DNA from 2 places in the Micromonospora sp. NPDC048040 genome. Region 2 is predicted to be linked to the other one. Evidence: predicted binding sites of a transcription regulator. Region 2 holds the regulator's gene; the other holds the start of a gene.
What was found. Region 2 encodes HrcA, which represses chaperone genes, less so after heat shock. Its sites were predicted from a motif close to GGTTNGCACNCTCNNNNNGAGNGTGCNAACC; they were not measured.
Positions count from the first base shown of each region.

Region 1: the regulator HrcA is predicted to act here: its motif matches at 5,832-5,862, upstream of groES (co-chaperone GroES).

Region 1 covers NZ_JBVJGT010000008.1:134,502-149,751, reverse strand. Annotated here, with positions in the region: gene ACZ6O2_RS11955 (ROK family protein) at 1-532, opposite strand, end outside; gene ACZ6O2_RS11950 (sugar ABC transporter permease) at 561-1,817, opposite strand; gene ACZ6O2_RS11945 (ATP-binding cassette domain-containing protein) at 1,814-2,632, opposite strand; gene ACZ6O2_RS11940 (sugar ABC transporter substrate-binding protein) at 2,741-3,838, opposite strand; gene ybaK (Cys-tRNA(Pro) deacylase) at 4,032-4,511, opposite strand; gene ACZ6O2_RS11930 (THUMP-like domain-containing protein) at 4,562-5,746, opposite strand; gene groES (co-chaperone GroES) at 5,996-6,310, shown strand; gene groL (chaperonin GroEL) at 6,381-8,027, shown strand; gene ACZ6O2_RS11915 (WhiB family transcriptional regulator) at 8,181-8,564, opposite strand; gene ACZ6O2_RS11910 (helix-turn-helix transcriptional regulator) at 8,818-9,648, shown strand; gene ACZ6O2_RS11905 (DUF5319 domain-containing protein) at 9,807-10,217, opposite strand; gene guaB (IMP dehydrogenase) at 10,403-11,965, shown strand; gene ACZ6O2_RS11895 (GuaB3 family IMP dehydrogenase-related protein) at 11,995-13,113, shown strand; gene ACZ6O2_RS11890 (M1 family metallopeptidase) at 13,163-14,587, shown strand; gene ACZ6O2_RS11885 (M1 family metallopeptidase) at 14,693-15,250, shown strand, end outside.
Region 2 covers NZ_JBVJGT010000021.1:36,087-51,336, forward strand. Annotated here, with positions in the region: gene ACZ6O2_RS20570 (SDR family NAD(P)-dependent oxidoreductase) at 1-177, shown strand, start outside; gene ACZ6O2_RS20575 (16S rRNA (uracil(1498)-N(3))-methyltransferase) at 181-915, opposite strand; gene dnaJ (molecular chaperone DnaJ) at 1,012-2,157, opposite strand; gene hrcA (heat-inducible transcriptional repressor HrcA) at 2,231-3,253, opposite strand; gene ACZ6O2_RS20590 (DUF4870 domain-containing protein) at 3,499-4,179, shown strand; gene hemW (radical SAM family heme chaperone HemW) at 4,275-5,498, opposite strand; gene ACZ6O2_RS20600 (enoyl-CoA hydratase family protein) at 5,518-6,321, shown strand; gene ACZ6O2_RS20605 (hypothetical protein) at 6,555-7,418, shown strand; gene ACZ6O2_RS20610 (phytanoyl-CoA dioxygenase family protein) at 7,607-8,542, shown strand; gene ACZ6O2_RS20615 (MOSC domain-containing protein) at 8,676-9,317, opposite strand; gene ACZ6O2_RS20620 (carbohydrate ABC transporter permease) at 9,420-10,250, opposite strand; gene ACZ6O2_RS20625 (carbohydrate ABC transporter permease) at 10,274-11,260, opposite strand; gene ACZ6O2_RS20630 (sugar ABC transporter substrate-binding protein) at 11,257-12,546, opposite strand; gene ACZ6O2_RS20635 (GlsB/YeaQ/YmgE family stress response membrane protein) at 12,762-13,049, opposite strand; gene ACZ6O2_RS20640 (GlsB/YeaQ/YmgE family stress response membrane protein) at 13,409-13,696, opposite strand; gene lepA (translation elongation factor 4) at 14,027-15,250, opposite strand, start outside.

The DNA.
Region 1 (15,250 bases), on a different contig from region 2:
GCGCCGCGCCGATCGGCTCGTCCACCCAGCCGGTGGTCGGTCCCAGCCGGACCAGCCCGTCGTCGCGGCGGACCATGCCGCAGACCGCGACGCCCGCGCCGACGCAGACCGCGTCGGCCGGCACGGTCTGCTGCATCTCCTTGACCGCCCCGGCCAGCAGCGGCGCGGCCTCCGCGGCGGTCAGGCCCCGGGGGCGTTCCTGCTCCCGGCGGTCGAGCACCGCGCCGCCGAGGCCGACCCGCGCGGCCCGCAGCCGGTCCACCTCGATGCTGTACGCGTACGCGTGCACCCGCTCCGACTCGGGCCGGACGACCAGCGACGGCCGTCCGGCCCGGCCGGTCTCCTTCGGCGTCCCCTCGCTGACCAGCCCGGCGCCGGCCAGGTCGGCGGTCAGCGCGCCGATGGTGCTGCGGTTGAGCCCCAGCGCGCTGGTCAGTTCCGCACGGGTGGTCGCCCCGTGGATGTGCACGTACCGCAGCAACGCGCCCAGGTTCTGCCGGCGGATCTCGTCCTGGCTCGGTCCTGCGCGCATTGCTGTCGTCACTTCCGTGGTGCGGTGGTCAGCGGGTGCCGGTGGCCGTGGAGCGGCGACGCGACAGTGCGTCGACACCCGCGGCGAGCAGCAGCACCAGCCCGGTGAACACGTACTTCAGCCCCGAGCTGAGGTTGAGCAGGCTCATGCCGTTGATGATGACCGCCACCACCGCGCCCCCGAGCACGGCGTTGATCATCCGCCCCTTGCCGCCGAAGAGGCTGGTGCCGCCGATGACCGCCGCCCCGACCGCGTACAGCAGCACATTACTGCCACCGGTGTTCGGGTCCACCGACCTGTCGCGGCTGGCGGCGATGATGCCGCCCACGGCCGCCATGGTCGAGCAGATCACGAACGCGGAGATCCGGATCCGGTCCACGTTGATGCCGGCCCGACGGGCGGCCTCCTGGTTGCCGCCGACGGCGTACAGGTGCCGGCCGTACGTGGTGCGGGTCAGCACGAACGTCCAGCCGACCAGGAGCACGGCGAGGATCGGCACCACGATCGGCATGCCCCGGTTGGAGCTGATCAGCGGGTTGATGCTGCGCTCCTGGTTGAGCACGTACACCGCGAGGCCGAGGACGACCGCGAGCGCCGCGATCCGGGCGGACACCACGGCGAGCGGTTCGGCGACCAGGCCACGGGCGACGCGGTTGCGGTGCCGCAGCAGTTGCGCGGCGGCGTAGCCGGCGACCGCGACGGCGAAGAGCACCCACCCGATCAGCGGCGGCACCCAGCGGTTCTCGATCGCGATGATCGTTTCGTCGCGGATGGTGATGTTGCTGCCCTCCTCCATGAGGAGGAGCACCACGCCCTGGAACGCCAGGAAGCCGGCGAGCGTGACCACGAAGGACGGGATGCCCACCTTGGCGACCAGGATGCCGAGGGTGAGGCCGATGACCATGCCGGTCGCGAGCGCGGCGGCCACCGCGACGTACCAGGGATGGCCCAGCACCGTCGCCACGTTGGCGAGGATCGCCGCGCAGACGCCGCTGGCGAAGCCGGCGGAGAGGTCGATCTCGCCGAGCAACAGGACGAAGATCAGGCCCATCGCGATCGCGGTGACCGCCGCGCCCTGCGTGAACAGGTTGGCGAAGTTCGCCGCCGAGAAGAAGACCGGGCGGACGATCGCGAACACCGTGCAGAGGACGACCAGGCCGATGACGGCCGGCAGCGAGCCGAGGTCGCCCCCGCGTACGCGGGCCAGGTAGTTGCGGACGTGACCGCCGACGGTGGGTGCCGGGGCGACGGCCGCCGGCCCTTCCTTGCGTACTGCGGTGGTCATCGGAGGGCCTCCGGGTTGCTGGCGACGGGCTGCCCGCCGTTGTCGGTCTGCCCGTTGCCCCCGCCGAGGCCGACCGCGCCGGACCGGCCGGCGGTGATCAGCTCGACCACCTGGGCGTGGGTGATGTCGGTGGTCCTCACCTGGGCGACCATCTGGCCGAGGTAGAGCGCGGCGATCCGGTCGGAGACGGCGAAGACGTCGTTCATGTTGTGTGAGATGAGCACCACGGCCAGTCCGTTGTCGGCGAGCCGGCGCACCAGTTCGAGCACCTGCGCGGTCTGCGCGACGCCGAGCGCGGCGGTCGGCTCGTCCAGGATGACCAGCCTGCTGTTCCACAGCACCGCCTTGGCGATCGCCACGGTCTGGCGCTGGCCGCCGGAGAGGCTGGAGACGTGCTGCCGGAGCGACCTGACGGTCCGCACGCTCAGCCCGGCCAGGGTCTCGGCGGCCATCTGCTCCATGGTCGGCTCGTCGAGCACGATGCCACTGCGCTTCTCCCGGCCGAGGAACATGTTCTGCACGATGTCGAGGTTGTCGCAGAGCGCGAGGTCCTGGTAGACGACCTCGATGCCGAGCGAGGCCGAGTCGCGCGGGCTGTTGACGGTCACCGGGCGGCCGTCGAAGAGGAACACGCCAGCGTCGGTGGGATGGATGCCGCTGATGCACTTGACCAGGGTCGACTTGCCGGCACCGTTGTCGCCGACCAGCGCGGTCACCTCGCCCGCGTGGGCGGAGAAGGCGACGTCGCGCAGGACCTGGACGGGACCGAAGCTCTTGTCGATCCCGCGTAGCTCCAGCAGGGGGATTGCGGACACGGGGGTCTCCTTCGGGCGGCGGGGGGAGGTCGGATCCCGTCCGGCGTGCGCGCCGCCCGGCACGGGGAGGTCCGTGCCGGGCGGCGCCGCCTGGAGCGGGTACGGGGGTCAGCTGATGCCGGCGTCGGCGCAGAGCTTGGCGTACGCCCCGGCGCAGACCTCGTCCTTGGTCACGAAGCCGTCGGCGATGACGTCCTTGACGTTCTCCTTGTAGATCGCCTTCGGGGTGAGCAGCACGGCGGCGACGTCCTTGCCGCTCTCCGGGTCCTTGACGGTCTGGCCGGTCTCCTTCCGCTCGCCCATGGCCAGCGCGATGGCCAGGTCGGAGGCGGCCTTGGCCTCCTCGCGGATCGCCTTGTAGACGGTCATGCACTGGTCGCCGGCGAGGATGTTCTGCAGGCCCTGCGGGGTCGCGTCCTGGCCGGTCACCGGCACCTTGCCGTTGAGCTTGTTCTTCTTGAGCACCGAGATGGCCGCGTTGCCGAGGCCGTCGTTGGCGGCGAGGACGCCGTCGATCCTGCCCTGGGTCGAGGTGAGCATCTGCTCGAAGATCACGCCGGCCTGCGCGTTGTCCCAGTCCGGAACCGCCTGGTCCGGGCCCTTGGTGTACTCCTTCGAGTCGAACTTCGGCTTGAGCACCGAGTCGTACCCGTTCTTGAACAGGGTGGCGTTGTTGTCGGTCGGGGAGCCGTTGAGGTACGCCACGACCGGGTTCTTCGCGCCCTTGTCGGTCAGGCACTTGCTCAGGCCCTCACCCTGGAGCTTGCCGACGGCCTCGTTGTCGAAGCTGACGTAGTACTCGGCGCCGCCGCCGAGGGTGAGCCGGTCGTAGTCGATGGTCGCCACGCCCTGGGACTTGGCCCGCTCCAGCACCGCCTTGCCGGTGCCCGAGTCGAGGTTGACGATCATCAGCGCGGTCGCCCCGTTGGTGATCATCTGGTCGGCGATCGTGGAGAACTGGGACTTGTCGCCCTGGGCGTTCTGGATGTCGTACTGGACACCGGCCGCCTTGAACGCCTCCTCCAGGAACTTGCGGTCCGCGCCCTCCCAGCGGGCGGAGGACTTGCTGTCCGGGAGGATCACGCCGATCTTCGGGGCCCGGGTGCCGCCGGCCTGGTCGCCGCCGCCGGTCTCGTCGCCGCAGGCGGTCATGCCGCCGGTGGCGAGCAGGCCCACGGCGGCGAGGGTGAGGAAGCCCTTGCGCATGTGCAGGGTCCTTTCGGGGGTGGGGATGATGCTGGTTTGTTGTGTCCGGCAACGTATTCCGCGTCACACCGCGGACACAAGGGTGCCGAGGTGGCAAGTTTGTTGTCGGCAGTAACAATTCAGCAACGTCTCTGTCGCCCGGCCGTCGCCCTGCGCGGGAGCGCTCTCCCGCCGGCTCCGGGAGCGGCGCAGCTCAGCGGGCGGACAGCGGGGCCGTGGCCGCCCCGGTGAGGGCGACCAGGTCCTGTGGGGCGAGCTGGAGCTGGAGGCCGCGCCGGCCCGCCGAGACGTAGACGGTGGGATGGTCGAGCGCCGACGAGTCGAGCACCGTGGGCAGCCGCCGGCGCTGACCGAGCGGGCTGATCCCGCCGCGCACGTAGCCGGTGGCCCGTTCGGCCACCGCCCGGTCGGCCATGGCGGCCCGCTTGCCGCCGACCGCCGCGGCGAGCGCCTTGAGGTCCAGCTCGCCGGTGACCGGCACGACCGCCACGGTCAGCGCGCCGTCGACCTCGGTGACCAGCGACTTGAACACCCGCTCCGGCGGCACCCCCAGCGCCGCCGCGACCAGCGCGCCGTAGTTCGGCGCGTCGGGGGAGACGTCGTACGGATGCGTGCTGTGGGCGATCTTCCGCTTCGTCAGCAGCGCGGTCGCCGGAGTGCCCTGTCCCGCCATGACCGTCAAGCTAACCCGGGTCCGGGTGACCCGCGAGCCGATAAGGCCGGCTACCCGACCGGCCGGCAGACCAGCGCCGTCGGCGCCCCGGCGACCCGGGTCAGCACCAGGCTGGCCGCCTCGTCGCCGGCCAGCCGCAGATCCCGCCGCAGCTTCTCCGGCTCCAGCGCGGAGCCGCGCTTGAGGATCTCCACCCGCCCGACCCGGCGCTCCCGCAGCAGCGCCCGCAGCCGCTTGAGCGAGAACGGCAGCACGTCGGTGACCTCCAGGCAGCGGGCGAACGGGGTCGCCGCCGGGGCGTCCGCGTAGAGGTAGGCGATGCTCGGGTCGGCCAGCGTCGAGTCGAGGGTGCCGGCCAGCTCCGCGACCAGGTGCGCGCGGACCACCGCCGGATCCGGGTCGTACAGGAAGCGGCGGACCGGCCCGACCGGCGCCTCGGCGTCGCCGGAGCCGGTCAGCGCGTGCGCGGCGGCACCGCGCAGCAGGGTGGCCCGGCGGGGGACCTCGGCGAGCCGGCCGCACCACAGCGCCGCCTCGACCAGGTCGCCGTCCGCGCTCACCCACTCCGCCTCGGCGCCCGCGGGGATCAGCGCGTGGTCGATCCCGGGTGCCACCTTCACCACCGTGTACGGCACCCGCGCGGCCAGGCCGACGACGAAGTCCCAGGGCGGGGAGTAGGCGTTCGGGTCGAAGACCCGCCGCCCGGTGCCCGCCTTCCGCCGCGCCGGGTCGCAGAACACCCCGTCGACCCGGCTGACGTCGAACGCCGTGGCGTCGCCGCACTCCACCGTGAACAGCTCGGCCAGCCCGGCCGCCGCCGCGTTGGCGGCGGCCATCGCGGCGGTCACCGGGTCGGCCTCCACCCCGTACACCCGGATGCCGGCCCGCGCGGCGGCGAGCGCGTCCGCGCCGAGGCCGCACCCGAGGTCGGCCAGGGTGCGCACGCCGGCGGCGCGCAGCCGGCCGGCGCGCCGCGCCGCGACGGGGCCGCGGGTGGCCTGCTCCAGCCCGGCCCGGGTCAGGAACATCCCCGCCGCCGCCGGCCCGAACTTGCCGACCGCCCGGCGGCGCAGCTCGGCCTGGGTGAGCGCGGCCGCCGCCAGCGCGGGCGGCATCCCGGCGGAGCGGAGCGCGGCCGCCGCGGCCAGCGGGTCGCCGCCGGCCACCCGCGCGGCCGCGTCGAGCGCGACCGACCCCTCGGGCGTACGCAGGGCGGCGAGCTGGTCGAGGTCCACGCGGTCATTCTGGCCGCCCGGCCCGACGCGCCGGCCGGCGGGTTGGCACTCTCCTTGACGGAGTGCTAGCCGAGGAATAACCTGCGATTAGCACTCTCACCCCGAGGGTGCCAGCTTCCGGGCCGTCAGGCCTGGGCGCTGAACGCCAGGCGGACCGGCACCCGCGACGACGGCCCCGCCCGGTGGCATGTGGCAGATTGACGCTGGTCGGCTCGCCGGCCGGTAACGAAACCAGTACCCCAGGAGGGTATGCCCGTGACTACCGCGACCAAGGTTGCGATCAAGCCGCTCGAGGACCGGATCCTGGTCCAGGCGAACGAGGCTGAGACCACCACGGCGTCGGGCATCGTGATCCCCGACACCGCCAAGGAGAAGCCGCAGGAGGGCACCGTCCTCGCTGTCGGCCCGGGCCGCGTCGACGACAAGGGCAACCGGATCCCGGTTGACGTCAAGGTCGGCGACACCGTCATCTACTCGAAGTACGGCGGCACCGAGGTCAAGTACGCCGGCGAGGAGTACCTGGTGCTCTCCGCCCGCGACGTCCTCGCGGTCATCGAGAAGTAAGCAACCGATCAGTGTCGTTGCCCCGGTCCGGCTCGCCGGGCCGGGGCAACGTCGCTTCGAAGGGACATTCATGGCGAAGATCCTGAGCTTCTCGGACGACGCCCGGCACCTGCTCGAGCACGGTGTCAACGCCCTCGCGGACGCGGTCAAGGTGACCCTCGGCCCGCGCGGGCGCAACGTCGTCCTGGACAAGAAATTCGGTGCGCCCACGATCACCAACGACGGCGTGACCATCGCCAAGGAGATCGAGCTCACCAACCCGTACGAGAACCTCGGCGCGCAGCTGGTCAAGGAGGTGGCGACCAAGACCAACGACGTCGCCGGCGACGGGACCACCACCGCCACCGTGCTGGCCCAGGCGATGGTCCGCGAGGGCCTGCGCAACGTGGCGGCCGGCGCCAACCCGACCGGCCTCAAGCGGGGCATCGACGCGGCGGCCGCCAAGGTCTCCGAGGCGCTGCTCGGCCGCGCGGTCGAGGTCGCCGACAAGAAGTCGATCGCGCACGTCGCGACCATCTCCGCGCAGGACGCCACCATCGGCGAGCTGATCGCCGAGGCGATGGAGCGGGTCGGCCGCGACGGTGTCATCACCGTCGAGGAGGGCTCCGCGCTCACCACCGAGCTGGACGTCACCGAGGGCCTCCAGTTCGACAAGGGCTTCATCTCGCCGAACTTCGTCACCGACGTGGAGGGGCAGGAGTCGGTCCTGGAGGACCCGTACATCCTGATCACCACCCAGAAGATCTCGGCGATCGAGGAGCTGCTGCCGCTGCTGGAGAAGGTCCTCCAGAACAGCAAGCCGCTGCTGATCATCGCCGAGGACGTCGAGGGCCAGGCGCTGTCCACCCTGGTGGTCAACTCGATCCGCAAGACCCTCAAGGTCTGCGCGGTCAAGGCCCCGGGCTTCGGCGACCGCCGCAAGGCGATGCTGCAGGACATGGCGATCCTCACCGGCGCCGAGCTGGTCGCCCCGGAGCTGGGCTACAAGCTCGACCAGGTGGGCCTGGAGGTGCTCGGCAGCGCCCGGCGCGTGGTGGTCGACAAGGAGAACACCACGATCGTCGACGGCGGCGGCCAGGCGAGCGAGGTCGCGGACCGGGTGGCCCAGATCCGCAAGGAGATCGAGGCCTCCGACTCCGACTGGGACCGGGAGAAGCTCGCCGAGCGGCTGGCCAAGCTGTCCGGCGGCATCGCGGTCATCAAGGTCGGTGCCGCGACCGAGGTCGAGATGAAGGAGCGCAAGCACCGCATCGAGGACGCGATCGCCGCGACCAAGGCCGCGGTCGAGGAGGGCACCGTCCCGGGCGGCGGCGCCGCCCTGGCGCAGATCCTGCCGGCGCTGGACGACGACCTCGGCTTCACCGGTGACGAGAAGGTCGGCGTCTCGATCGTGCGCAAGGCGCTGGTCGAGCCGCTGCGCTGGATCGCCCAGAACGCCGGCCACGACGGCTACGTCGTGGTGCAGAAGGTCGTCGGCAAGGAGTGGGGCCACGGCCTCGACGCCGCCAGCGGCGAGTACGTCGACCTGGCGAAGTCCGGCATCCTCGACCCGGTGAAGGTGACCCGCAACGCGGTCAGCAACGCCGCGTCGATCGCCGGCCTGCTGCTCACCACGGAGAGCCTCGTGGTGGAGAAGCCGGAGAAGGCCGAGCCGGCCGCCGCCGGTGGGCACGGCCACGGCCACGGTCACGGCCACCAGCACGGCCCGGGCTTCTGACCCTCGCCGTACGCCTCGTCGGGGCGCACCGTCCGCGTGACGGTGCGCCCCGACGCCTTTTCGCGGGCGGCACGCCGCCGTGGACCTGGGGACGGCGCGACGCCGCGCCCCGGGCGGGGGCGCGGCGTCGGTGTGGTCCTCGGGTGGCCGGGCTCAGGCGATCTTGCGCTGGGCCGGGACGGTCGACTTGTGCGGCCGGCCCAGGCGAGCCTCCAGGCGGGCGATGTCGACCCGGGTCTGGCGGCGGTCGGCCAGGTCCTCCCAGCCGACGGCGAGCAGCCGCAGCCGCTCGGACTCGCTGAAGCCGCCCCACACGCCGTACGGCTCCCGCACGGAGAGGGCGTGCGCGGCGCACTCGGCCCGGACGGGGCAGGTGCGGCAGACGGCCTTGGCGCCGGACTCGCGGCGCAGGCGCGACGAGCCGCGCTCGCCGTCGGGGTGGAAGAACTGTGCGCTGTCCCGGCCCCGGCAGGCACCGAGCCGCTGCCAGTCCCAGAGATCGACGATGGGTCCGGGCAGTCTACGTACGTTCGACATCAGCACCCCTCCTCCCGCGCGGCACCGCGGAGATCCATGTGAACCGGCGTCCGGGCGGCGGTCCGCGCAGGCGCGCCGTTTCCGGCCTGGATGCTCCCTACCCGGACCTTCCCCGGCTCACACTTCTGTGATCGAAAACCTTGGACAACTAGCGGCATCTGCCCTACTTGTCGGAAAAGTTCGGAGGATTGCCGGGAACCTCCTCGCGACCGGACTCGGTCATGGTCTGCTCGTGGGCGGAGAGGAGACCACTGTGCGTACGGTTCTCGTGTGCGTTCGGACACCGCTTGCGGCGCAGCATCTGACGTCCGCGGCGGCCCGGCTCGGGCTGTCCGCCGTCGTGCGGACCGCCGTCTCCGATCCCGAGGTGATGTTGCGTCTGGCCGAGCGTCCGGCCGACGTGGTGCTGGCGGACACGGCCCTCACCCGGCCGGACAGCGCGGGCTTCGTGCGCCGGGTGCTCGCCCGCGCGCCGCAGGCCTCCGTGCTGCTGCTCGGCACCGAGGAGTCGGAGGCGGCCGCCGCCACCATCAGCGCCGGCGCCCGGGGCCTGATCCAGGGCGCGGACCACGACCTGACCAGCGCGGTGGCCAAGGCCCTGCTGCTGCTCGTCGCCCCCGGCCGGGCGACCCGGAGCCGGATCGCCGACCCGGCGCGGGACACCGCGGCGGTCGGCGGGTCCCGCGCCACCCCGGCCGGCCGACCGCCGGCCGACCCGGGCCCCGCCTGGTCGACCCCGTCCGCCGACGGCGCGGGCGGCGCGCCGACGGTGGTGCCGGCGCAACGCGGCGACGACCCCGCCGAGCCGGCCGACCCGGCCGGTGAGCCGGCGGAGGCGGTGCCCGCGGGGCAGCGGGGCGCGTCCGGCGCGCGCGGCGGCCGGTCCCAGATCGGGCTGACCGAGCGCGAACTCCAGGTGCTGCTCGGCATGGCGGAGGGCAAGAGCAACGCCGAGATCGGCCGGGAGTTGTTCGTCTCGGAGGACACGGTGAAGACCCACGCCCGCCGGCTGTTCCGCAAGCTCGGCGCCCGGGACCGCGCGCACGCCGTGGCCGCCGGTTTCCGCGCCGGGTTGGTGGCCTGAGCCCGGATGCCGGGCCGGTGGGCCGAGCCCGGAAGCGCCTGGCCGATGGGGTGGCGAGCGCGGCCGCCGGCTGCAGCTCGGTGCCGAGCGCGCGGCGCCGGGCCGGTGAGCTGTCGGTGTGGCTGACGGCCTGTGCCCCCAGCGGCGGCGCGCGTGCCTCAGCTCTCCGTGTCGTGTTCCTCGTCCGAGCCCTCGGTCAGGGTGTCGTGCACGCCGTCCGCGTAGCCCCGGGCGTAGTCCCAGGTGACGTAGTGGTCCGGGTCGGGGTCGTAGGCCGGCTCGTGCACCCGGGGCCGCCCGGAGCTGAGCAGGTGACGCAGGTTGCCCCGGAGCAGGTCCCAGTCGAAGTAGTGCGGCTCCCGGCAGTCCTCGCACTCGATGACCAGCCCGCGCACCCCGATCGGCGCCAGCAGCGCCTGGTAGATCTCCAGGTCGGCGAGGTCTTCCAGCACGTCCTGCCGCTCGACGTCGGTCAGCGGGTCGAGCGGGGCGTCGTCGCCCGGATCGTGCAGACCGGCGGCCGGATCGGCCGGGTCGCCGTTGAAGGGGTCGATGGGCTCGTCGTGCACCCCCTCACCGTAGACCCAACGCAGGGGCCGCGTCCGCCCCCGGGCCCTCGGTGACCTGCGCCGCCACCGGCGGAAGCGGCCCAGGTCAGTGGGTACGATGGGACGACGCGCAGTCACCCGGCGTGCGCCGGCGCCCGCCCGCGCCACCTCGCTGAAGCCCGTCCGAGCAGCTCAGGGGAGCAATCGTGGAAATTTCGCCCAGCACCGATCTGCCGACCGCCGCCGACAGCGGCGAGCTGGGCGGCCACCTGCCGGAGTTGCCCGCCGGCTCGGCCCGGGTGGTCCCGCTCGGCCTGACCTTCGACGACGTGCTGCTCCAGCCGGGCGAGTCGGACGTGGTGCCCAGCCGGGTCAACACGGTGACGAAGCTGACCCGCAACATCAACCTGAGCGTCCCGCTGCTCTCCAGCGCGATGGACACGGTGACCGAGGCGCGGATGGCGATCGCGATGGCCCGCCAGGGCGGCATCGGCGTGCTGCACCGCAACCTCTCCCTGGAGGACCAGGCCCTCCAGGTCGACCTGGTCAAGCGCTCCGAGTCCGGCATGATCACCAACCCGGTGACCGCCAGCCCCAACGACACCCTCCGGGACGTGGACGCGCTCTGCGGGCGCTACCGCATCTCCGGCGTGCCGGTGGTGGACGGCGAGGGCCAGCTGGTCGGCATCGTCACCAACCGCGACATGCGCTTCGTCTCCGACCCGGCCACCCCCGTCCGCGAGATCATGACCCGCACCCCGCTGGTCACCGCCCCGGTCGGGGTGAGCAAGGACGACGCCCTGGGCCTGCTGCGCCAGCACAAGGTCGAGAAGCTGCCGATCGTCGACGAGTCGGGCCGGCTGCGCGGGCTGATCACGGTCAAGGACTTCACCAAGAGCGAGCAGTACCCGAACGCCACCAAGGACGACGCCGGCCGGCTGCGGGTCGCCGCCGCCGTCGGGGTGGGCGACGACGCGTACAAGCGGGCCCGGGCGCTGGTCGACGCGGGCGTCGACGTGCTGATCGTGGACACCGCGCACGGCCACCAGCGGGCGGTGCTGGACATGGTCCGCCAGCTCAAGAAGGACGTCACGATCGATATCGTCGGCGGCAACGTGGCCACGTACGCCGGCGCGAAGGCGCTGGTCGACGCGGGCGCCGACGGCGTGAAGGTCGGGGTCGGCCCGGGTGCCATCTGCACCACGCGGATCGTCGCCGGGGTCGGTGTACCGCAGATCACCGCGATCATGGAGGCGGCCCGCGCCGCGCGGCCGGCCGGCGTCCCCGTGATCGGCGACGGCGGCATCCAGTACTCGGGCGACATCGCCAAGGCGCTGGTCGCGGGCGCCGACACGGTGATGCTCGGCAGCCTGCTGGCCGGCTGCGAGGAGAGCCCCGGCGAGCTGATCTTCATCAACGGCAAGCAGTACAAGGCCTACCGGGGTATGGGCTCGCTCGGCGCGATGCAGTCCCGCGGCCAGGCCAAGTCCTACTCGAAGGACCGCTACTTCCAGCAGGACGTGCTCGCCGAGGACAAGCTGGTCCCCGAGGGCGTCGAGGGCCAGGTGCCCTACCGCGGCCCGCTGTCCGCCGTCGCCCACCAGCTCATCGGCGGGCTGCGCGCCGCGATGGGGTACGTCGGCGCGGAGAGCATCCCCGAGCTGCACCGCCGCGGTCAGCTCATCCGGATCACGGCGGCCGGGCTCAAGGAGAGCCACCCGCACGACATCCAGATGACCGTCGAGGCGCCCAACTACCACTCCCGCTGACCATCCCCCTGTGACAACTGGAGTCCCCCATGCGTGACGTGGTCGAGATCGGGCTGGGCAAGACCGCGCAGCGCGGCTACCACCTGGACGACATCGCCATCGTGCCGAGCCGCCGGACGCGGGACGTCGACGACGTCTCCACCGCCTGGCAGCTCGACGCGTACCAGTTCGGCATCCCCTGCGTCGGGCACCCCTCCGACGCGACGATGAGCCCGGCGTCCGCCGTCCGGCTCGGCCAGCTCGGCGGTCTCGGCGTGCTCAACGTCGAGGGCCTGTGGACCCGCTACGAGAACCCGACGAAGGTCCTGGAGGAGCTGTCCGCGCTGGGCGAGGACGCCCGTGCCACCAAGCGGCTCCAGGAGGTGTACGCGGAGCCGATCCGCCCCGACCTGATCGCCGAGCGGGTCCGTGAGCTGCGCGCCGGCGGCGGGACGGTGGCCGTGCGGGTCAGCCCGCAGCACACCCTGGCGCTGGCCCCGGTGATCCTCGACGCCGGCGTCGACATCCTGGTCATCCAGGGCACCATCGTCTCGGCCGAGCACGTCTCCACCACCGAGGAGCCGCTGAACCTCAAGGAGTTCATCGCCGACCTGGACCTCCCGGTCATCGTCGGCGGCTGCACCGACTACAAGACGGCGCTGCACCTGATGCGCACCGGCGCGGCCGGTGTGATCGTCGGCATCGGCGGCGACGACTGGTCGACCACGGACTCCGTGCTCGGCATCCGGGTGCCGATGGCGACCGCGATCGCCGACGCCGCCGCGGCCCGCCGCGACTACCTCGACGAGACCGGTGGCCGGTACGTGCACCTGATCGCCGACGGCGACATCCAGACCTCGGGCGACATCGCGAAGGCCCTCGGCTGCGGCGCGGACGCGGTGATGCTCGGCGAGCCGCTGTCGCTCTGCGCGGAGGCGCCGGCCGGCGGCGCCTGGTGGCACTCCGCCGCCAGCCACCCGTCCCTGCCCCGGGGCGCGTTCGAGGTGGCCGGCGAGCCGCTGGGGTCGATGGAGCAGCTGCTCTTCGGCCCGGCCGACGAGCCGGACGGCCAGCTCAACCTCTTCGGCGGGCTGCGCCGGGCGATGGCCAAGTGCGGCTACCGCGACCTCAAGGAGTTCCAGAAGGTCGGTCTGGTCCTCGACCGCTGACCGCACCAAGAAGCACCGCGCGCACCGGTCGCGCCGATAGGCTCGGCCGGTGCGTCGTACTCGTGACCGGATCCGCCCGACGCTCGTCGCCGTGGCGGCGGCGGTCGCGCTGCTGGTCGCCTGCACCACCGACGCCCCCGACCGGCAGGGCGGGCGCGACGGTCTGCGCCCGGGCAGCGTCGACCTCGCCGACCCGTACGTGCCGGGCGCCGGAAACGGCGGGTACGACGTCTCGCACTACCGCCTGACGGTCCGCTACGACCCGGCGACCGACCGGTTGACCGGGCGGGCGAAGGTCGTGGCGACGGCGGTGCACGGGCTGTCCCGGTTCACCCTCGACCTCGTCGGCCTCGACGTCACCGCGGTCACGACGGACGGCGCCCGCGCCGAGCACCGGCGCGACGGCGACGAGCTGGTGGTCACCCCGCGCCACGGGCTGCCGCAGGGCCGGCGGTTCGCGGTCGAGGTGGACTACTCGGGCGTGCCGACCGCGAAGGCCGACGGGCAGCTCGGCAGCGGCGGGTTCCTGCACACCGCCGACGGCGCGATCGCGCTCGGGCAGCCCTGGTCGGCGGCCACCTGGTTCCCGGTCAACGACCACCCGTCGGACAAGGCCACGTACGACATCGAGGTGACCGTTCCGGACGGGCTGGCCGCGCTGAGCAACGGGGTGCCGGGGGAGAGGACGAGCGCCGACGGCTGGACCACCTGGCGGTGGGCCGAGCGGGCACCGATGGCCAGCTACCTCACCACCCTCGTGATCGGCGCCTACCGGGTGGAGACCGGCACGCACGCCGGCAAGCCGATGGTCACCGCCGTGCCGGCGCGCCTGCCGGCCACCGGCCCGGAGGCCGCCTCGCTCGCCCGCACCGGCGAGATCGCCGACTTCCTGGCCAGCCGGTTCGGGCCGTACCCGTTCGACGCCTACGGCGGGGTCGTGGTCACCGACGACCGGGTCGGCTACGCGCTCGAGAACCAGTCCCGGCCGGTCTACGGGCCCGGCTTCTTCCGCAACGGCCGCCCCAACCCGGGGGTGGTCGCACACGAGCTGGCCCACCAGTGGTTCGGCAACAGCGTGACGCTGACCCGGTGGAGCGACATCTGGCTCAACGAGGGCTTCGCCAGCTACGCGGAGTGGCTGTGGGAGGAGCACGACGGCGGTCGCACCGCGCAGCGCGCCTTCGAACTGGAGTACGCCGCCACCGACTGGTCCCGCCCGGTCGTCGACCCCGGACGGTCGGGGCTGTTCGGCACGGCCGTCTACAAGCGCGGGGCGCTCACCGTGCACGCGCTGCGCCGCACGGTCGGCGACGACGCGTTCTTCCGCATCCTGCGCACCTGGACGGCCCAGCGGCGGGGCGGCAACGCCACCACCGAGGACCTGGTCGTCCTGGCCGAACGGGTCTCCGGGAGGTCCCTGCGCCAGCTCTTCGACGCCTGGCTCGTCGGCGACTCCGCCCCCGCCCTGCCCTGACGCGGATTTCAGGGCCGCTCGGTAGGCTGCCGCGGACCGGCCGGGCGCGGGTCCGGCACGGGTCGCCGGCGGGGCAGCCGGCGGCACAGGGGAAGGGACGAGGCGATGACGCTGTCGCGGCGGGTTCTGGGCGCGGGCACCGGCCTGCTGCTGGTCGGGGCGCTCGGGTTGACCGGGTGCGGGTCGGCCGACGAACCGGCCCCGGCCCCGGCCACGACCGCCGCGTCGCCGAGCGCGGCCCGCCAGTTCAAGCCCGGGGCGGCCGGCGTCGGCGACGAGTACTTCCCGACCTACGGCAACGGCGGGTACGACGTCAGCCGCTACACGGTCAAGGTCCGCTACCACCCGGAGCAGGACCGGCTCACCGGCACCACCACGCTCCAGGCGGCGGCGACGCAGGACCTGTCGGCGTTCAACCTGGACCTGGCCGGGCTGACCGTGCGGTCGGTGACGGTGGACGGCGCCCCGGCGAAGCACAGCCGCAAGGACGACGAGTTGGTGGTCACGCCGGCCACCGGCCTGATCGCGGGTAACGGCTTCGTCGCCGAGATCGCGTACGAGGGCGAGCCGGAGCCGCTGCGCAACGAGATCCTCGGCGTCGGGGGCTTCCTGCACACCGGCGACGGCGCCATCGCGCTCGGCCAGCCCGAGTCGGCGAGCACC
Region 2 (15,250 bases):
ACCACGGAGCACCTGCGCGGGGAGCGGGGCGCCGCCATCCGGGCGCAGAGCCCGTTCAACCGGGTGGCCCGCCCCGAGGAGATCGCCGCCGCCGTGCACTGGCTCGCCTCCCCGCAGTCGGAGTGGGCCTCCGGCACCATCGTCGACCTGAACGGCGCCTCCTACCTGCGCAGCTGAGCGTCACCAGCGGGCGAGGCGGGTGGCGAGCACCGCGAGGGCGGCCACGCCGGCCGTCGAGGTGCGCAGCACCGACGGGCCCAGGCGGACGGCGCGGGCCCCGGCCCCGGTGAAGGTGTCCAGCTCGCTGTCGGCGATCCCGCCCTCCGGCCCGACGACCAGCACGATCTCGCCCGTGGCGGGCAGCTCGGCGGTGGTCAGCCGCTCCTGCGCCTCCTCGTGCAGCACGAACGCCGCGGCGGCCCCGCCGATGCGGCGCGCGACCCGGGCGGTGGACTCGTCCGGCGTCCCCGCCACCACGGGCAGCCAGGCGCGGCGGGCCTGCTTGGCCGCCTCCCGGGCGGTCGCCGCCCACTTCTCCCGCGCCCGTACGCCCCGGTCGCCGCGCCACTGGGTGACCGAGCGGGCCGCCGCCCAGGGCACGATCTCGTCCACCCCGACCTCGGTCATCGCCTGCACGGCCAGCTCGCCCCGGTCGCCCTTGGCGATGCCCTGCACCACCACCAGGCGCGGGACGGAGGCGTCGACGTACCCCCGGGAGGTGATCTCCAGGTCGAGGGAGCCGCGGCCGACGGCGGTGACCACGGCGGCGGCGGTGCCGCCCCGCCCGTCGGCGAGCAGCAGTTCCTCGCCGACGCGGAGCCGCTGCACGGTGGCGGCGTGATGCCCCTCGGGGCCGTCGAGGGTCAGCCGGCCGGCGGTGGGCAGCGACTCGACCAGGAACAGCGGCGCGGACACGACGATCAGGCTAGCCGCCCCGGCGACCGCCGGGGCGGCGAGGGCGGCGGAGCCGACCGGGCCGCCGCGGAGCGCGGCGGCCCGGGGGCGTGGGCGTCAGGCGTGGCCGTTGAAGGCGTCGCGCATCCGGGAGAAGAAGCCGCCCTGCTTGGTCAGCTCGGCGACCTCCTCGCCCCGGGTCTTGGCGAAGTCGCGCAGCATCCGCTCCTGGTCGGCGTCGAGCTTCGTCGGGGTGCGCACGTCGAGGTGGACGTAGAGGTCGCCCCGGCCGGTGCCGCGCAGGTGCGGCACGCCTCGGGCGCGCAGCCGCAGCGTGCTGCCCGGCTGGGTGCCGGCCTTGACGTCGACCGTCTCCTCGCTGTCCAGCGTCTTGATGGTCAGCCGGGTGCCGAGGGCGGCGGCGGTCATCGGCACGGTGACCCGGCAGTGCAGGTCGTCGCCCTTGCGGGAGTAGACGTCGTGCGGCCGCTCGTGGATCTCGACGTAGAGGTCGCCGGCGGTGCCGCCGCCCGGGCCGACCTCGCCCTGCTGGGCCAGCCGGATGCGCATGCCGTCCTCGACCCCGGCGGGGATCTTGACGGTCAGCGAACGCCGGGTGCGGACGCGGCCGTCGCCGGCGCACGTCGGGCAGGGGTGCGGGATGGTGGTGCCGCAGCCCTGGCAGACGGTGCACGGGCGGGCGGAGACCACCTGACCGAGGAAGGTGCGCTGCACCGACTGCACCTCGCCACGGCCGCCGCACGCCTCGCAGGTGGCCAGGTGGGTGCCGGCCGCGGTGCCGGCGCCGGAGCAGGTGGTGCAGAGCACGGCGGTGTCGACGGTGATCGGCGCCTCGACGCCGAACGCGGTCTCGTTCAGGTCCAGCTCCAGCCGCAGGATCGCGTCGGCGCCCGGCCGGGTCCGCGGTCGCGGGCCCCGCGACCCGCCGGCCGCGCCACCGAAGAACGCGTCCATGATGTCCTGGAAGCCGACGAACGGGCCGGCGCCGCCGGGACCGCCCGGACCGCCCGCGCCCCCGCCGCCGGGGGCGAGCGGGTCGCCGCCCAGGTCGACGATCTGCCGTTTCCGGTCGTCCGAGAGGACCTCGTACGCGGCGTTGATGTCCTTGAACTTCTCCTGTGCCTCCGGGTCCGGATTGACGTCCGGGTGGAACTGCCGCGCCAGCTTCCGGTAGGCGCGCTTGATCTCGTCGTCGGAGGCTTCCCGGCTCACCCCGAGAATGCCGTAGTAGTCCCTGGCCACTGCGTTCCGTGTCCTCATGTTCGTCTCGCGTTGCGCCGGTCGTCGGCCGGAGCCGGCCGTCGGCCCTGACTGGTCAGTTCTGGGCCAGCAGCTCGCCCACGTAGCGTGCCACGGCCCTCACCGTGGCGATGGTGCCGGGGTAGTCCATCCGGGTCGGCCCGAGCACGCCGAGCCCGCCCACGATCGTCGCGCCCGGCCCGTAGCCGGTGCTGACCACCGAGGCGGCGCGCAGGTTGTCGATCTCGTTCTCGTCGCCGATCAGCACCCGGGTCGTGCTCGGCTCCGCCTCACCGATGAGCTTGAGCAGCACGACCTCCTCCTCCAGCGCCTCCAGGATGGGGCGCAGCGAGCCCTGGAAGTCGAGCAGGCCGCCGCGGGTGAGGTTGGCCGTGCCGGCCAACGCGATCCGCTCCTCGTGCCGCTCGACCAGCGTCTCCAGCAGCACGGTGGAGAGGGTGGTCATGGCCGGCCGCAGGTGCGGCACCGACTCGTCGACCAGCGCCTGCACCAGCGGCGGGGTCTCGGACAGCCGGGTGCCGACCAGCTTCTCGTTGACCAGCCGACGCAGGTCCGTGACGTCGTCGGCGGGGATCGGCCCGGGCAGCTCGACCAGCCGCTGCTCGACCCGGCCGGTGTCGGCGATCATGACCAGCATCAGCCGGGTCGTGGAGATCGGCACCAGCTCCAGGTGGCGGACGGAGGAGCGGGCCAGGCTCGGGTACTGCACCACGGCGACCTGCCGGGTCAGCTGCGCCAGCAGTCGTACGGTGCGGTGCACCACGTCGTCGAGGTCGACCGCGCCGACCAGGAAGCGCTCGATCGCGCGGCGCTCGGCCGGGCTGAGCGGCTTGACCCGGGACAGCCGGTCCACGAAGAGCCGGTAGCCGCGGTCGGTGGGCACCCGGCCGGCGCTGGTGTGCGGCTGGCGGATGTAGCCCTCCTCCTCCAGCACGGCCATGTCGTTGCGGACGGTCGCCGGGGAGACCCCGAGCTGGTGCCGCTCGACCAGCGACTTGCTGCCGACGGGCTCCTGCGTGGCGACGTAGTCCTCGACGATCGCGCGCAGCACGGCGAGCTTGCGGTCGTCGAGACCCATCGTTCCCCACCTCCTGTCGCACGTCGGACCCCCCGCGCCCCGAGGGGCGGGCGGGTTGCTGGCACTCGCTACGGACGAGTGCCAGTCTACGTCGGCGCGCCCGCCGACGCGATGATCAACCTGGGACGGCGATCCGACCGGCGCCACACGGCCCGCGAAGGCGGCGGCGCCAGAGCCGATCATCCGGACATCCCGGTCGGAGTCGCTCTGGTGCGACCTTGCCCGCGGCCCCTACCGTGACGTCCATGACTGAACCACCTCGCCCTCCCGGAGCGGGGGACCCCGGCGACCGGCCGGACCCGGCCGCTCCGTCGGGGGTTCCCGGGCCGGCCGGCTCCGACGAACCCACCGCACCACTGTCCGGGGCACCGGGCCCGGGCGGCTATCCCCCGCCCGGCGGCTATCCGCCGCCCACCGGTGACCAACCGCCGTCGGGCGGCTACCCTCCGCCGGGTGGCTACCCGCCGCCCGGGGGCTATCCCCCGCCGGGCGGCTATCCCCCGCCGGGCGGCTACCCCCCGCCGGGGGCCGGCTATCCGACCGGCGGCGGCTACGGCGCGCCCACCGGCGGCTACACCAACAACGAGGACAAGAACTGGGCCCTGATCGCCCACTTCGGCGGCGCGGCCGGGGTGATCGTCGGCGGCGGCCTGCTCGGCTGGGTCGCGCCGCTCATCGCGTTGATGGCCCGGGGGCAACAGTCGCCGACCGTCCGGGCGCACGCCGTCGCGGCGCTGAACTTCCAGATCACCTGGGCGATCGTGGGCGTGCTGAGCTGGGTGCTCACCCTGATCACCTGCGGGATCCTGTTCTTCGTCCCGATGCTCGTCTGGCTGGTGCCGCTGATCTTCGGGATCGTCGCCGGGGTCAAGGCCAACGAGGGCCTGCTCTACCGCTACCCGATGGCCTACAGCTTCACCAGGTGAGCCGGGCCGGCCGCTCCCCCGGCCGGGCCCGGCCACGCGCCGCCACACGGCGGGGCCTCCCCGCCCGCGCCACCGCACGGCGGGGCCTCCGCGCCTCAGGGCAGCAGGTCGCGGACGACCGCGTCGGCGAGCAGCCGCCCCCGCAGGGTAAGCACGGCCCGGCCCGCCGCGTGGTCGGGGCCGGCCAGCAGGCCGTCGGCGAGCGCCCGCTCGGCGCCGGCCCGGCCGGCGGCGTCCAGGGCGTCCAGCGGCAGCCCGGAGGCGAGCCGCAGCCGGAGCATGACGTCCTCCATGTGCGCCTCGTCGGCGGTGAGCACCTCCCGGGCCAGGCCGGGCGACTCGCCGCCGGCCAGCCGCTTCGCGTACGTCGTGGGATGCTTCACGTTCCACCAGCGCACGCCGCCGACGTGGCTGTGCGCCCCCGGGCCGAGTCCCCACCAGTCGGCGCCGGTCCAGTAGAGCAGGTTGTGCCGGCACCGGGCCGCGTCGCCGCGGGCCCAGTTCGACACCTCGTACCAGGAGAAACCGGCCGCGTCGAGGGCGGCCTCCGCGGCCAGGTAGCGGTCCGCGGCGACGTCGTCGGAGGGGTACGCCAGCTCGCCGCGCCGCATCCGGGCGGCGAGCCGGGTGCCGTCCTCCACGATCAGGGCGTACGCGCTGACGTGGTCCACCCCGGCGGCGACGACCTGGTCGAGGGAGGCGGCGAAGTCGTCCTCGCTCTCCCCCGGCGTGCCGTAGATGAGGTCGAGGTTGACGTGCGCGAACCCGGCGTCGCGGGCCTCCCGGGCGGCGGCGGTGGCCCGGCCGGCGCTGTGCGTCCGGTCGAGGATCGCCAGCACCCCCGGCGCGGCGGACTGCATGCCCAGCGAGATCCGGGTGTAGCCGGCCGCCCGCAGGGCCCGCAGGGACTCCGGGGTCACCGACTCCGGGTTGGCCTCGGTGGTCACCTCGGCGTCGGGCGCGAGCCCCCAGGTGCGGTCGATGCCGTCGAGGATCCGGGCCAGGTCGTCGGCGGGAAGCAGGGTCGGGGTGCCGCCGCCGACGAAGACCGTGTCGACCCGGGGCGGCGGGGCGTCGCCCAGCACCCGGCCGGCGAGCGCCAGCTCGGCCAGCACGGTGTCGGCGTAGCCCTCCCGGCTCGCCCCACCGCCCAGCTCGGCCGCGGTGTACGTGTTGAAGTCGCAGTAGCCGCAGCGGCTGGCGCAGAACGGGACGTGCACGTACACGCCGAAGCCGCGCGCGCCGACCGCGCGGGTGGCGGCGGCGGGCAGCGAGCCGTCGACGGGAACGGATTCGCCTTCTGGAAGGACGCCGGGCATGGCCACTAGTGTGCCCGGCATGACCTCTCCCGACGTGCTCGTGCGGGCCGCCACGGCCCGTGGGGTGACCACCCTCACCCTGGACAGCCCGCACAACCGCAACGCGCTCTCCACGCCGCTGATGACCCAGCTGCTGGCCGGCCTGTCCGAGGCGGTCGCCGACGACGCCGTACGCGTGGTCGTGCTGGACCACACCGGGCCGGTCTTCTGCTCGGGCGCGGATCTCAAGGAGACCGCCGCCGCGTACGCCAGCGGGAGCGTGCCGGCCGGGATGCTGGGTGACGTGCTCGCGGCGGTCTGGGAGTGCCCGAAGCCGGTGGTGGCGAGGGTGGCCGGCCCGGCGCGGGCCGGCGGGCTGGGCCTGATCGCGGCGGCCGACCTGGCGGTGTGCGCGCAGGAGGCGACGTTCGCCTTCACGGAGGTGCGGATCGGGGTGATCCCGGCGGTGATCTCCGCGACCGTGCTGCCCCGGCTGCACCCCCGCGCGGCGGCCGAGCTCTACCTGACCGGGGACACCTTCGACGGCCGGCGTGCCGCGGAGATCGGCCTGGTCACCGCCGCCGTGCCGGCCGACGGGCTGGACGCCGCCGTCGCCACCTACTGCGACTCGCTGGTCCGGGGCGCGCCGGGCGCGCTGGCCGGGGCGAAGCAACTGCTGCGCCGCCCGCCCGCGACCGATCTGCGGGAGGAGATCGCCGGGCTGTCCACCCTCTCGACCGGGTACTTCCTCTCCGAGGAGGGCCGCGAGGGCGTGCTGGCGTTCCGGGAGAAGCGGCCGGCCCGCTGGGTTCCCGCCGCCGACGGCGACGCCGTCGGCCGGTAGGCGGGCGGGACGACGTCGACCGGTAGGCGGTGGGGAACGCCGTCGGCCGCGGCCGTTCGGGATAGGTGAGGCCGCGCGGGAAACGGGAACATCCGGGCCCGCCCCCGGGGCCGTTCGGCGCTCGCGGGCGCGCCCCGCCGGGCGGTGCCACGCGCGGCGGGCCGGCGGGAACCGGTCGGACGACCCGGCAGGCACCACGGGGGACGTACGCTTGTCGGACTGTCGAACAGGGGGTGTGGGTGCGAACTCGGGCAGTCGTGGCGGGCGGCGTCGTCCTCGTCCTCGTCGCCGTGGTCGGAATCTGGCTCGTCATCCGGCAGGTGGGTGGGCAGTTGCGCCTGCCGCTGTCCAGCCGGACGTGCACGGTGCAGGCGGACGGCCGGGTGGCCCTGGACGCCGACCAGATGGCCAACGCGGCGACGATCGCGGCGATCGGCATCCAGCGGAAGATGCCCGAGCGGGCCGTCGTGGTGGCGCTGGCCACCGCGTACCAGGAATCCGGCCTGCGCAACCTCGCCGGGGGCGACCGCGACTCCGTGGGGCTGTTCCAGCAGCGCCCGAGCCAGGGCTGGGGCAGCCCGGAGGAGATCCGCGACCCCCGGTACGCGGCGAACCGGTTCTACGCCGCGCTGAAGAAGGTGCGCGGCTGGGAGCGGATGCGGGTCACCGACGCGGCGCAGAAGGTGCAGCGCTCCGCCTTCCCGGAGGCGTACCAGAAGTGGGCGGACGAGTCGGAGGTGCTGACGCGGGCCCTGCTCGGGCACGCCACCGGCGCGGTGGCCTGCACGGTGGGCCGCGACCCGGCGATGCGCGGGGCGGCTGCGGCGACCGCGCTGACCCGCGGGCTGTCGCTGGACTGGGGCCTGGCCGCCGCCACCTCCGCGGCGGACCTGACCGGCCTCACGGTCCCCGCCGCCGACGAGCGCCGGGGCTGGCGCTACGCGCACTGGCTCGTCTCCCACGCGCACGACCACGGGGTGAAGCGGGTGCGCTTCGGCGGCCTGGAGTGGACCGCCCGCGACGGCACCTGGAACCAGGTCGGCGACGACGCGGCCGCCGGCGACCGGGTGGTCGCCGAGGTCTTCGCCGAGGCGTAGGGACTCCCATCTCCTTACCGGCAGTCACCGCACAATCCGTCATTACAGGACAGAAGGCCCGGCGAGCCCCCTCAGGGCAACGGATTGTAGCGGCTCAACTCCTCACGGTTCGGGCAACGGTCGCATATCACGCGGGGTAGTACCTCGCACCGGAACCAGCGCGTTACGATCGGCGGCCTGTGCCAGCAATGGTTTTCGCCCGATGGGGAGGGGACGTCGAGGTGTTCGACTACGGCGACCGGACCGGTTACGAACCGATCAGTGACACCGACCGCAAGGAGTTCCACGAGCAGGGCTTCCTCCTGCTGCGCAACGTCCTGACGGAGGACCACCGGGCGGCGCTGGAGGCGGCGGTCGACCGCGTCTACGCCGAGGAGAAGGCCAAGGGCAACACCACCAAGGACGGCACCCTGCACCTGCTGGGCTTCCTGGAGCGGGACGAGCTCTTCGGCGAACTGCTGACCCACCCGATCGCCTTCCCGTACATGTGGGGCCTCGCCGGCTGGAACATCTACACCCACCACAACCACCTGGACGTCACCCCGCCGGCGCTGGAGCCGGAGAAGCCGTACTGGGGCTGGCACCAGGACGGGTACCGGCAGAACTCCGACCCGGAGACGATGGACCCGAACCTCCCCCGGCCGATGTTCTCCCTCAAGGTGGCCTACGTGCTCTCCGACCTGTCGGAGAACGGCCGGGGCGCCACCAAGGTGATCCCGGGCAGCCACCTGTGGAACTCGCTGCCGCGCCCGGAGGACACCTCCGTGCACAACCCGGACCCGGAGGGCACGGTGGAGATCACCGCGAACCCCGGTGACGCCTTCATCTTCGACCGCCGCCAGTGGCACTCCCGGTCGACCAACCTGTCGACCATCACGCGCAAGATGCTCTTCGTCGGCTACACCTACCGGTGGATCCGCCCCCTGGACGAGCTGCACATCGACAAGGACGGCGAGTGGTGGGCCAACCGCACGCCGGTGCAGCGCCAGCTCTGCGGCGAGGGCACCCACACCGCCAACTACTGGGGCATCAACTGGGACGGCTACATCGACGACGAGATCCCGCTGCGCAAGGAGCTCAAGCAGCGCGGCCTGCTCGACCGCAGCATCCCCTGGCTCCGCTGAGCCGGTAACCCGGCTCCCGCCGAGGCGACACCGGACGGGCCCCTCCCCCACGGGACGGGGCCCGTTCCGCGTTCCCACCCCTCCGGCACCCGTACCGCCGGCGAGGCGGCAGGCCAGCCGCCGAGGCGGCGGGTCAGCGGCGGCGGGCGAGGCGGCGGCGCACCTTCTCCCGGATCGGCTCGGGCAGTTCCGGCGCGTCGAGCAGCCGGGGCAGCAGGTCGGGCTCCAGGTTCAACGCCCGGAACACCTCGCCGATCGTCACCCCGTGCGCGGGCCGGTCGACCACCTCGACCGGGTCACCCGCGCCGACCTCTCCCTCGCGCAGCACCCGCAGGTACGCCCCGGGCTTCGCCCGCACCGTGAACCGCTTGATCAGGTCCGGCACGCCCCAGAAGCCGGCGAAGGTGGTGCACGGCGTCCGGGGCTTGGTCACCTGGAGCAGCGCCGACCCGACCGCCCACTGCTCGCCGATCACCGCTCCGGTCACGTCGACCGCGTACGTGGTCAGGTTCTCGCCGAACCCGCCGGGACCGATGGCGCGGCCCAGCTCGGTCGCCCACCAGCCGGCGTCCTCCTCGGCGTACGCGTAGACCGCCTGGTCCGGGCCGCCGTGGTGGGCGCGCTCGCCGATGAAGTCGCCGGCCACCCCGTCGGCGCGCAGCAGCACCGGGCCGTCCACCGGCCGCTTGTCGATGCCGGTGCGCCCGCTCGCGTCGCCCGCCCACTCCGCCTCGGTCACACCGCCGAGATTCACCGCTGCCAGCCTGCCCGTCATGGCGGTCAGCCTAGCCCGCCCCGCGGACGCGCCCCGAGGGGGCAAAAGACGGGTCCCTGGTCGACGCTGTGCGTTGACCAGGGACCCTTCCTCACGCGGGCGTCAGCCCTTGACGGCGCCGGCCACCAGGCCCGAGACCATCCGCCGCTGCACCAGCAGGAAGAAGATGATCACCGGCAGGGTGAACAGCGTGGAGGCGGCCATCACGGGCCCCCAGGCGGTGTCGTCGCGGCCGAAGAAGAACGTCATCGCGACCGGCAGGGTGTAGCTCTCCTGGTCGTTGATGAAGGTCAGCGCGAAGATCAGCTCGTTCCAGGCGGTGATGAACGAGAAGATGCTCGTCGCCACCAGGCCGGGGGCCACCAGCGGGAAGAGGACCTTCCGGAAGGTCTGCGCCCGGCTCGCCCCGTCGATGGCGGCGGCCTCCTCCAGCTCCTTCGGCACGGCGGCGACGAAGCCCCGCAGCATCCAGACCGCGAACGGGAGCGAGAAGCCGAGGTAGGTGAGGATCAGGCTGGGCAGGGTGTTGTAGAGCCCGAGCCGCTGGATCATCAGGAACAGCGGGATGACCAGCGCCTCCAGCGGGATCATCTGCACCACCAGCAGCATGATCAGGAACGACGTCCGCAGCTTGAACCGGAACCGGGCCACGGCGGTGGCGGCGAGCAGCGCGACCAGGCCGCTGAGCAGCACCGTGGAGACCGCGACCAGCGCGCTGTTGAGGAAGAAGTCGGCGAAGGTCACGCCCGGGATCAGGTTGCCGGTGAGGATCTGCCGGTAGTGCTCCAGCGTCGGCTCGGACGGCACCGGCCGGGGCGTGGACGAGAAGATCTCCGAACTCGGCTTCAGCGAGGTGGCGATCATCCAGTAGACCGGGAACGCGGCGAAGAGCGCGACCAGCAGCCCCGCGCCGTTGAGGGCGATCCGCTTCACGCCTGCACCGCCTCCACGTCGCGTCACGCGTCCTCCTCCTGCTTGAGCACCATGCGGACGTAGAGGCCGGTCACCACCAGCAGGATCAGGGTGAGGATCACCGCGATCGCCGCGCCGAGGCCGTACTTGGGCGGGGGCGAGAACGCCTCCGCGTACGAGTAGATGGAGAGCATGAACGTCGGCCGGTCCTGCGTGCCGCCGGCCAGCACGAACTGCTGGGTGAAGACCTTGAAGTCCCAGATGGTGGAGAGCACGATCAGGATCCCGAACACCGGCCGCAGCAACGGGAAGGTGATCTTCCAGAACACCCGCCACGGCCCGGCGCCGTCGACCCGCGCCGCCTCGTGCAGCTCGCTCGGCACGCTCTTCAGCCCGGCCAGCACGCTCACCGCGATGAACGGGAACGAGTGCCAGACCACCACCAGGGTCAGGATCGAGAAGAACAACAGGGGCGAGTTGAACCAGCCGTACCCGGTCCAGTCGCTGCGCCCGAAGAGGCTCTGCGAAAGCCCGTCGGGCAGCGCGTTGAACAGCCAGGTGACCAGGCCACTGGTGTCGTCGAAGATCCACTTCCAGACGATCGTGCCGGTCAGCGCCGGGGTGGCCCAGGCGAGCATCACGCAACTGGCGACGAAGGTGGCCATCCGCTTGCCGAGCCGGTTGAGCAGCAGCCCGACCAGGGTGCCCAGGATCATGGTGAGCACGACGTTGGCGGCGGCGAAGAGGACGGTGTTGCGCAGCACCGTCAGGAAGAACGGGTCGCCGAGGATCTCGGTGTAGTTGCCGAGCCCCACCCACGGCCACTCGCGGTCACCGCGCAGCTGGCGGACGTTGTTGAGCTGGTGGAAGGACATCACCACCACCTGGCCGAGCGGCCAGAGCAGCAGCACGCCGATGATCACCAGGCAGGGCAGGAGCAGCAGGTAGGGCAGGCGGTCCACCCGGCGGCGCCGCCGCGCGGGGGTCTCCCGCGCGGCGGCCGCCTCCGGCGCCTCGGTCAGCGTGGTCACTTGGCGTTGAGGATGCTTTCCATCTCCGCGGCCGCGTCGGCGGTAGCCTTCTCGACCGTCTTCTGACCCTTCATGACCGAGCTGTTCATCGCCTGGGTCACCGTCTTGGTGCGGCTGACCTCCACCCACTTCGGGGTGAGCGGCGTGAGCTTGGTGTTCTGCATCGTGGTGGCGAACGCCGCCATGATCTTGTCGCTGGCGTACTTGTCGCCACCGACCAGGTCCTTGTAGACCGGGAAGAAGCCGAGGCTGTCGGCGAAGGCCTGGTCGTTCTTCTTGCTCAGCAGCACGGTCAGGTAGTCCCACGCGAGGCTCTGCCGCTCGCTGTCCTTCCAGATCGCGATGTCGGAGCCGCCGGCGAAGCCGGGCGCGGCCTTGCCGTCCGGGCCGGGGATCGGGAACGTGCCCCAGACCTTCTCGATCTCCGGGTTGTCCTTCTTGATGGCGCCCTGCTGCCAGCTGCCGCCGAAGGCCATCGCCGCGTTGCCGGTGGCGAACTGGGTCCGGGCGTCGATCTCGTTCCAGCCCGCGGCGGCCGGCGGCGCCACCTTGTGCACCGTCACCAGGTCGGTCCAGAACTTGACGGCCTTCTGCGCCTCCGGCGTGGTGTAGCCGGACTTCCAGGTGTCGCCCTGCTGGGTGGCGATCTCGGCGCCCGCGCCCCAGAGGAACGAGTAGAACGGCAGCTCGGAGTTGCCCGGCAGGGCGATGCCGTACTTGCCCGGCTTCTTGGCCTGCACGGCCTTGGCGGCGGCCACCAGCTCGTCCCAGTTCGTCGGCGGCTTCACGCCCGCCTCGGCGAACCAGTCGGTGCGGTAGTACATCGCCCGGACGCCGGCGTACCACGGCACGCCGTACTGCTTGCCGTCGAGCTGGGCGTTCTTCACCAGGTCGGGGAGGATGTCCTTGCCCTCGGCCCAGCCGTTCATCTTGTCGGTGACGTCGGCCAGCGCCTCCTGCGCCGCCCAGCCCTGGGTCTCGGTGTTGCCCAGCTCGGTGACGTCCGGCCCCTCACCGCCGGCGAGGGCGGCCTGGAACTTCTTCGGCGCCTCGAGCCAGGGGATGTACTGGACCACCACGTCGGTGTCCGGGTGCTTCTGCCGGAACTCGGCCTCGACGCCGTCGAGGAACTTGGTCTGGGCCTCGCTTCCCTCGCCCATCATCCAGACCGTCAGCTTGCTGTTGTCTGCGGCCTTCTCGTCATCGGAGCCACCGCAGCCGGCCAGCACCATCGCGGCCGAGGCCACGACGGCGGTGACCGGGGCCAGCCGCTTCCACCTGTTCACGCCATATCTCCCTCGCGCCACTTGGCACTAACCTTCTCCGCCGCACCTTAGTAGGAAAAAATCCTTTACGACAGTGGGCGGTTCGGCGGAAGAGAGGCGACGGTACCGCAGGGGAGGAACCTGCGGGGGTTGGCACCGGGGCGAATCCGGTCGTACCCACGCGAACGGGCGCCCGACCTGTCGGTCGGACGCCCGTCGAGTTCAGGCTGTGATTGTTACCGGTGGGTGACGCTGCGGCGACGACCCACACCCGCGACCAGCGCCACGGCGATGGCGGCCAGCACGACCTGGACCAGCAACTCCCCCCAGTCGATACCGGCGGTCTCGGTGGCGATGCCCACCGCCCGAGCCAGGACGGTGCCCAGCAGCGCGGCGCCGACACCGATCAGCATGTGCAGCCACATCGGCATGTTCTGGCGGCCCGGCACGATCAGGCGACCCAGAGCGCCGACGATCAGACCAACGATGAGCGCAGTGATGATGCCCCAAACGGTGAGCTCCACGTCGCCCTCCTTCGGATGAAAGAAATGAGTTCCACGATCTGTGGTGTTCCTGTCGTGACCGATAGGTTCCCTGCCCGCCACAGCCCCAAACCGGCTTTCCGGGACACCGGATGGCCCGCCCGCCCAGACGGGACGCCGACGCGGAAAAAGGCCGGGCGGGCGACGTCAACGAACCGTCGGTGCTCAACCAGGGCATCGTGTACGCCCCGGAATGCGGAGTCCGGACACCTGCTCACGCGGCCCGCGCCCCCGCCGGTCGGCCCCCACCCCAGGCGTACGGGAGGCCGACCGGACCGTCGGCGGACGCGAAACGGGCGCCCGACCCGGTGGTCGGACGCCCGTCGAACGCGGTGCGGGGGTTACCGGTGGGTGACGCTGCGGCGACGACCCACACCCGCGACCAGCGCCACGGCGATGGCGGCCAGCACGACCTGGACCAGCAACTCCCCCCAGTCGATGCCGGCGGTCTCGGTGGCGATGCCCATCGCCCGAGCCAGGACGGTGCCCAGCAGCGCGGCGCCGACACCGATCAGCATGTGCAGCCACATCGGCATGTTCTGGCGGCCCGGCACGATCAGGCGACCCAGAGCGCCGACGATCAGACCAACGATGAGCGCAATGATGATGCCCCAAACGGTGAGCTCCACGTCGCCCTCCTTCTGCGGATAATCAATTCCACGGTCTGTGGTGTTCCTGTCGTGACCGCAATGTGCCCGAAGCGTCGAAAAGCCAAACCGGCTCGTACCCGGACAGGCGGCGTCGGCCGTCAATGGCGCGCCGCGGTGAATACCGCCGCGGAACCGTCCGCGCAGGTGGCGGCCCGTCCCGTCGCGGGCCGGACCGCCCTCGGGGCGGACCGCGAAACTCTTCGGACGCGAACGGCCGGCGCCCCGGCCCGGGCGGGACCACCGAGGTCCGCTGCCCGGCCGGGGCGCCGGCCGTCGTACGTCGTCATCCGCCGGCGGACCGGCGGCGCGTCACTTCTTGCCGGGGGCCTTGCCGTCCCCGGAGTCGGACGAGAGCGCGGCGATGAAGGCCTCCTGGGGGACCTCCACGCGGCCCACCATCTTCATCCGCTTCTTGCCCTCCTTCTGCTTCTCCAGCAGCTTGCGCTTGCGGCTGATGTCACCGCCGTAGCACTTGGCGAGCACGTCCTTGCGGATCGCGCGGATGGTCTCCCGCGCGATCACGCGGCTGCCGATGGCCGCCTGGATCGGCACCTCGAACTGCTGGCGCGGGATCAGGTTGCGCAGCTTCGCCGCGATGGTGACCCCGTAGTTGTACGCCTTGTCCTTGTGCACGATCGCGCTGAACGCGTCCACCGGCTCGCCGTGCAGCAGGATGTCGACCTTGACCAGGTCGGACGACTGCTCGCCCGAGGGCTCGTAGTCCAGCGAGGCGTAGCCCTTGGTGCGGCTCTTCAACTGGTCGAAGAAGTCGAAGATGATCTCCGCGAGGGGCAGCGTGTAGCGCAGCTCCACCCGGTCGGCGGAGAGGTAGTCCATGCCGAGCAGACTCCCCCGGCGGCCCTGGCAGAGCTCCATCACCGCGCCGACGTAGTCGTTCGGGGTCAGCACGGTGGCGCGCACGACCGGCTCGTACACCTCGGCGATCTTGCCCGTGGGGTACTCGCTCGGGTTCGTCACGACGATCTCCTGGCCGTCCTCCGTGATGGCCCGGTAGACCACGTTCGGCGCGGTCGAGATCAGGTCGAGGTTGTACTCGCGCTCCAGCCGCTCCCGGATGATCTCCAGGTGCAGCAGGCCGAGGAAGCCGCAGCGGAAGCCGAAGCCGAGCGCACCCGACGTCTCCGGCTCGTAGTCGAGCGCGGCGTCGTTGAGCTTGAGCTTGTCGAGCGCCTCGCGCAGGTTGGGGTAGTCGGAGCCGTCGATCGGGTAGAGGCCCGAGTAGACCATCGGCTTCGGGTCCTTGTAGCCGCCCAGGGCCTCGGCGGCCGGCCGGGAGTTGATGGTGACCGTGTCACCCACCCGGGACTGGCGGACGTCCTTCACGCCGGTGATCAGGTAACCCACCTCGCCGACGCCGAGCGCGTCGGCCTTCACCATCTCCGGCGAGATGACGCCGATCTCCAGCAGCTCGTGCACGGCGGCGGTGGACATCATCTTGATCCGGTCACGCGCGCTGATCCGCCCGTCGATGACCCGGACGTAGGTGACCACGCCCCGGTAGACGTCGTAGAC